3 regions of the Massilia sp. NBRC 108631 genome follow, and region 2 is predicted to be linked to each of the others. Evidence: predicted binding sites of a transcription regulator. Region 2 holds the regulator's gene; each other region holds the start of a gene.

Region 1 (2,269 bases), on a different contig from region 2:
AGCGGCCTTCGCGCACACGCTGCTCGAGGTCGCAGTGGGTAGCGCTGATGATGCGCACGTTGATGGCGATCGGCCGCGTGCCGCCGACCCGCACCACTTCGCGCTCCTCCAGCACCCGCAGCAGGCGCGTTTGCAGCGCCAGCGGCATTTCGCCGATTTCGTCCAAAAACAGCGTGCCCCGGTTGGCCGCTTCGAACAGTCCCGCGTGCCCGCCGCGCCGCGCGCCGGTGAACGCGCCTTCCTCATGCCCGAACAGTTCGGACTCCAGCAGCGACTCGGCGATGGCGCCGCAATTGACCGCCACGAAGGGCCGGTTCGCCCCCAGCGCGCGCGGCGCTTCGCGGTGGATGGCCTGCGCCACCAGTTCCTTGCCGCAGCCGGTCTCGCCCTGGATCAGCACCGTGGCGGGTGACTTCGCGTACAGCACCACGGCCTGCCGCGTCTTTTCCATCGCGGCCGATTCGCCGCGCAGATCGTTCAGGCCATGGCGCGCGCGCAGCGTGTCCGCCACCACGCCCACGCGGCTGCGCGCGCGGTTCGCCTCGAGCTGGGTCAGGCGCGCCATTTCCAGTGCGTCGTCGAAGGCGCGCCGGATCGATGCGGCGGAGTACATGAACACCGCCGTCAGCCCGGCTTCCTCGGCCAGGTCGGTGATCAGCCCCGCGCCGACGATGGCGCGCACGCCGGACGCCTTCAGGTCGTTGATCTGGGCCCTTGCATCCTCTTCGGTGGCGTAGGTGCGCTGCGCCACGTCGAAACCGAAGGTGGCGGTAAACTCGGCCAGCTCGGTCATCTTGTCCTGGTAGGTGATGACGCCGATGCGTTCGGACACCCGCCGCGCGCGCGCCAGTGCCTGCATCACGTCGAAACCGCTGGCCTTGGCGATCACTACCGGCACCGACAGCCGCCCCTTCAGGTAGGCCGCGTTGGAGCCGGCTGCGATCACCGCGTCGCAGCGCTCCGTGGCCATGCGTTCGCGGATGTGGCGCGCCGCCTCGTCGAAACCGAGGTTGATCGGTTCTATCGTGGCCAGCTCGTCGTATTCCAGCGTGATGTCACGGAACAGCTCGGACAGGCGCGACACGGCCACCGTCCAGATTACGGGTTTGTCGGCGGCATCGAAGGGCGGGGGAGAAGCATGGCGCATGTTTCAATTGTAGTCCATTCTGGTTTCAATGTTTCATTGTGTTTCAATATGAAACACGCAACGCTGTTGCCCATGGAGGCAAGTGCTTGATTTTGCGGTACTTCAGCATCTGGCACGGCATTTGCAATAGTGGCTGCAACCTAACTTGAAAGGGCATCACATGAGCCAATACTCCGCAGGCGCCGCGTTCCGCAAAGCCGTCCAGGAAGAGTCCCCGCTGCAGGTCGTCGGCGCCATCAACGCCAACCACGCGCTGCTGGCCAAGCGCGCCGGCTTCAAGGCCATCTACCTGTCCGGCGGCGGCGTCGCAGCCGGTTCGCTGGGCCTGCCCGACCTGGGCATCTCCAACCTGGACGACGTGCTGACCGACGTGCGCCGCATCACCGACGTGTGCGACCTGCCGCTGCTGGTGGACGTGGACACCGGCTTTGGCGCTTCCGCCTTCAATGTGGCGCGCACCGTCAAGTCCATGATCAAGTTCGGCGCCGCCGCCATGCACATCGAAGACCAGGTGGGCGCCAAGCGCTGCGGCCACCGTCCGGGCAAGGAAATCGTATCGAAGGCAGAGATGGTGGACCGCATCAAGGCCGCCGTCGATGCGCGCACCGACGAGAACTTCGTCATCATGGCCCGCACCGACGCGCTGGCCGTGGAAGGCCTGGACGCCGCCATCGAGCGCGCCGTGGCCTGCGTGGAAGCCGGCGCCGACATGATCTTCCCTGAAGCGATGATCTCGCTCGACATGTACAAGCAGTTCGCCAAGGCGGTGGGCGTGCCCATCCTGGCCAACATCACCGAGTTCGGCGCCACCCCGCTGTTCACGGTGGACGAGCTGCGCTCGGCCGACGTCGGCCTGGTGCTGTACCCGCTGTCCGCCTTCCGCGCCATGAACAAGGCTGCGGAAAACGTCTACGGCGCGATCCGCCGCGACGGCACCCAGCAGGGCGTGCTGGACACCATGCAGACCCGCCAGGAGCTGTATGAGCGCATCAACTACCACGACTTCGAACAGAAGCTGGACGCCCTGTTCGCTGCGAAAAAAAATAGCTAATCGAGGAGACCCCAAATGACCGAACAAGCCCCTACCTTCAAGCCTAAAAAATCCGTTGCCCTGTCCGGCGT
Region 2 (2,269 bases):
TTGGCGGTCCAGTTTGTCGATCAGCGTATCGATGGCAGCATACAGGTCTTGCGACAGGCTTTCCACGTACACAGTCTTGCCGGACATTCGCAGGTTGATCTCGGCCTTCTGCCTTTTGTCTTTCTCGGTGAGGTTATCTACAGTCAGGATGACAGCAATATCAATAACTTGATCGAAATGGCGCTTGACCCGTTCCAGCTTGTTCTGCACGTATTCACGGATGGCGGGGGTCACTTCGAGATGATGTCCACTGATGGTGAGATTCATACACACTCCTAAAGATAAGGGTTCGTACGCTTTGGTGTTTTTGGCGCGCAGGGGAACCCAAGTAAAACTACAAAGCTTTACGCAGACTTACCGGAGGGATTTTCAAGGCTTCGCGATATTTGGCAACAGTCCGTCGCGCAATTACCATGCCCTGTTCACCCAGCATGTCCGCAATCTTACTGTCGGATAAAGGATTTTTCGGGTCTTCAGCTCCTGTCAATTGCACAATCAGCGCCCGTATCGCCGTCGAGGATGCTTCTCCTCCTGCTTCGGTGGCGACGTGACTGCCAAAGAAATATTTCAACTCAAACATCCCATGCGGAGTCAGCATGTATTTCTGAGTTGTTACGCGAGAAATAGTGCTCTCGTGTAGTCCCAGTGTATCAGCAATTTCACGCAACACAAGGGGTCTCATGGCAACGGCGCCATGGCTGAAAAAGTTCTTTTGTCTTTCTACTATCGCCTGCGCCACGCGCAAAATGGTGTCGAAACGCTGGCGCATATTCTTGATCAGCCACTTGGCTTCCTGCAGCTGCGCGCCCATGGCCGACTCGCCCTTGCCCTGCTTGAGCATGTTGGCGTACAGCGCGTTCACGCGCAGGCGCGGCATCACGTCGTTGTTCAACGTGACCTGCCAGCCGTTGCGCGCCTTCTTCACGATCACGTCCGGCACCACGTAGTCGGATACGTCGGAGGCGAACTCGGCGCCCGGATGCGGATTGCACTGGCGGATCACCGCCTGCGCTTCGCGCAGGTCTTCGTCGTCGCAGTCGAGGGCTTTTTTCAGCTTGTTGAATTCGCGCTGCGCGAACCAGGCCAGGTGCTTTTCCACGATGCAGATGGCCATGCGGCGCGTCACCAGCGGCACCCCGGGCATGCGCTTGATCTGCAGCGCCAGGCACTCGGACGCGCTGCGCGCGCCCACGCCGATAGGGTCGAAACTTTGCAGCAGCGTGAGCGCCGTCTGCAGTTCCTCGAGCTCCACGTCCGCCTCTTCCGGCAGGCGCGCATGGATTTCCTCCAGCGGCTCTTCGAGGTAGCCGTTTTCGTCCAGCGCATCGATGATCAGTTCCATCAGCACGCGGTCGCGCGGCTGCTGCACGGTCACGCGCATCTGCTCCATCAGGTGCTCGCGCAGGGTGCAGTGGCTCGCTTCGAGCTGCGGGCGCGAGTCCTCGTCGTCCGGCGCCTTGCTGCGGCCGGCGTCGCTCCAGTCGGTATCGGCCTCGGCGCCGCTGGCGCTGTCGCCGTCGCCGCTGGCGCCCTCGAAGGGATCGCCCTCGCCGGCCGGTGCGCTGTCCTGCGCCGGTGCGCCCACTTCGGCCGGCGAGGCGTCCGCGCCGGTGGACTGGGTCGGGTTGATGGCGCCGTCGCCCAGCAGCCGCAGCGAGCGGTCCAGCGGGTCGTCCAGCCGTTCCAGCAAGGGGTTCTCGCCGAGCAACTGCTCCAGTTCCTGGTGCAGCTCCAGCGTGGACAGCTGCAGCAGTCGAATCGACTGCTGCAGTTGCGGCGTCAGCGCCAGGTGCTGAGAGGTGCGGAGTTGCAGTGACTGTTTCATGGCGGGCTTACATGCGGAAGTGTTCGCCGAGGTAGACGCGCCGCACCGATTCGTCGGCGATGATATCGTCCGGACGGCCGGACGCCAGCACGCTGCCCTGGTTGATGATGTAGGCGCGGTCGCAGATGCCCAGCGTCTCGCGCACGTTGTGGTCGGTGATCAGCACGCCGATGCCGCGCTCCTTGAGGAAGCGCACGATGCGCTGGATCTCGATCACGGCGATCGGATCGACGCCGGCAAACGGTTCGTCGAGCAGCACGAAGCGCGGGTTGGTGGCCAGCGCGCGCGCGATTTCCACGCGCCTGCGCTCGCCGCCCGACAGCGACAGCGCCTGGTTCTCGCGCAGTTTCTCGATTTGCAGGTCGGCCAGCAGGCGGTCCAGGCGCTCGTCGATCTCGGCCTTGCTCAGTGCCTTGCCGTTTACGCGCTGGATCTCCAGCACGG
Region 3 (2,269 bases), on a different contig from region 2:
GGCGCCCTTGGCGGCGCCGAACAGTTCCACCGCCGCCAGCGATTCGTTCAGGGTGGCCATGTTCACCGCCACCAGCGGCGCGCCAGAACGCGGCCCCATGGCGTGGATGGCGCGCGCGGCCACTTCCTTGCCGCTGCCGGTTTCGCCCAGCAGCAGCACCGGCATATTGGTCTGCGCGGCGGCGCGGATCTGCTCGCGCATCATGATGGCGGCGCTGCCCACGCCCAGCAGCCCGGCCACCGGGTTGTGGCGCGGCAGCGAGGTGGCCCAGTGCAGGCACAGCAGCACGGCGCGGCCCAGGCCCAGCACGGTCCCTTCAGCCACGCGCTCCGGTCCCAGGTGCTGCACGGCGCGCACTTCCTCGCCGTCCAGCTCGAAGATCATGCGGCTGTCCGGCGGCGTCACTTCCACGCCGCCGTCCGGCGTGCGGGCGATGCGCAGCGGCTGGCGCGAGATGCCGCCGTAGCCCAGCGGCAGCCGGTCCTTGCCGGGCCGGCTGAACATGGGCATGAAGCGGCCCAGCTCGATCACGCCGTCGCCGCTGCCGTCCAGGTACTGTTCGCCGATGCGTGCGGCGTCGGGATGCCACAGCACCGTGAGCGCCAGCACCGGCCCGCCGTTGACTTCGGCGTCGCGCAGCGGGGAGGTCAGCGTGTAATCGGTATCGTTCAAGCCTGCAACCAAAGTCTTCTCCTAGTGTAAATGGCAATGTAAAGCCCGCCGCTTGACATGTCAATTAATGAAACGGAATGGTTGCAATATGCAAATCACGCGGTTTCCCCACTCTTGCGCGCAGGCATGGGGATTGCTATTGACATTCAGTAACGATGAATTGCAGGAGCAACAAGATGAAAACACGCAGTGAACTGACCAGTATCCCCATGAACAGCACCTACCAGGACGGCCTGTGCACCGAGGTCGCCGTGGTCGGCGCCGGCGCGGCCGGATTGTACAGCGCCTGGCGCCTGGTGACCGACGGCGGCCTGCCCGGCTCCCAGGTGCAGCTGTTCGAAATGGACGACCGCATCGGCGGGCGGCTGGAGTCGGTCGTCTTGCCGGGCATGGACGTGGTGGGCGAACTGGGCGGCATGCGCTACATGTCCTCGCAGGCCATCGTCGCCACCCTGATCGAGCAGGTGTTCAGCCACGCGCTGGAAAGCGTGCCCTTCCCCATGGGCGACAACGCCCACCTGTTCGCCTTCCTGCGCAAGCAGTACCTGCGCGCCGACGCGTGGAAGCGCGCCCAGGCCCGCGGCGACCGCCAACTCACCCGCTACATGCTGAGCGAGGCCGACATCGGCTACAGCGCCGACCAGCTGTTCAACAAGGTGGTGTACGAAGTCCTGACCGCCGACCCGTGGTTCAACGCGCGCTACGCCGACAAGGTGAAGCACTACGGCGCCTACGACTACACTTTCGAGCTGACCGCCGAGGACTGGAGCCGCATCAAGCCGCAGCTGCGCTACTGCTTCGCCGGTCCCTACCAGGACGCGCTGGTGAACGAGCTGGGTTTCTGGAACATGCTGAAGGACCGCGTGGGCCAGGAGGGCTACAACTACCTGGCCGACGCCGGCGGCTACTACTCCAACACCATCAACTGGAACGCGGCCGAAGCCCTGCCCTACATGGTGGGCGACCTCTCCAACGCCGGCACCGAGTACAAGACCATCGCCGGCGGCTACGACGGCCTCGCCTACGCCCTGGCGGACGCCTACCTGGCCGAGCCGGGCGGCTGCATCTGGCGCGAGAACCAGCTGCTGGGCTTCACGCGTTCGAGCAAGCCGGGCTACCGCTACACGCTGCATTTCCTGAACCGCCCCGGCCGCGCGCCGTGGGCCGTGCACGCCAACAGCGTGGTGCTGGCCATGCCGCGCCGTGCGCTGGAACTGCTGGCGCAGGACAGCTTCTTCTTCCGCAACGAGGAATTGCAGCGCAACCTGGCGGCCGTGATCCCCGAACCGGCCTACAAGATCCTGATGGGCTTCGAGCAGCCGTGGTGGCAGCAGAGCTTCGGCGCGCAGTCCGGCCACTCCATCACCGATCTGCCGCTGCGCCAGTGCTATTACTTCGGCACCGATCCTTCCAACAGCCACTCGCTGCTGCTGGGCAGCTACAACGACATGCGCGCCACGCCGTTCTGGCAGGTGCTGGCGCGCCATCCCGAGCCGTTCAAGCCGCGCGCCACGGCGCTGGTGGCGCCCGCGCAGCTGGAGGGCCTGCAGAACATGCAGGCTTCGCAGCGCATGGTGAACGAGGTGATGAAGGAGCT

Evidence for each region. Region 2 encodes sigma-54, which starts transcription at its own class of promoters, with help from an activator protein. Its sites were predicted from a motif close to TGGCANGNAANCTGCTTT; they were not measured.
Region 1: a site for sigma-54 is predicted at 1,258-1,275, ahead of prpB (methylisocitrate lyase). Genes of this name have one in related genera too.
Region 3: a site for sigma-54 is predicted at 795-812, ahead of AC6H42_RS27360 (flavin monoamine oxidase family protein). Genes of this name have one in related genera too.

Annotation. Positions count from the first base shown of each region.
Region 1 is NZ_BAAKJE010000025.1:13,959-16,227, forward strand. Features, by position in the region: gene prpR (propionate catabolism operon regulatory protein PrpR) at 1-1,147, opposite strand, end outside; gene prpB (methylisocitrate lyase) at 1,308-2,198, shown strand; gene prpC (bifunctional 2-methylcitrate synthase/citrate synthase) at 2,214-2,269, shown strand, end outside.
Region 2 is NZ_BAAKJE010000245.1:12,370-14,638, forward strand. Features, by position in the region: gene hpf (ribosome hibernation-promoting factor, HPF/YfiA family) at 1-267, opposite strand, end outside; gene AC6H42_RS26265 (RNA polymerase factor sigma-54) at 335-1,825, opposite strand; gene lptB (LPS export ABC transporter ATP-binding protein) at 1,833-2,269, opposite strand, start outside.
Region 3 is NZ_BAAKJE010000250.1:49,427-51,695, reverse strand. Features, by position in the region: gene AC6H42_RS27365 (sigma-54-dependent transcriptional regulator) at 1-672, opposite strand, end outside; gene AC6H42_RS27360 (flavin monoamine oxidase family protein) at 849-2,269, shown strand, end outside.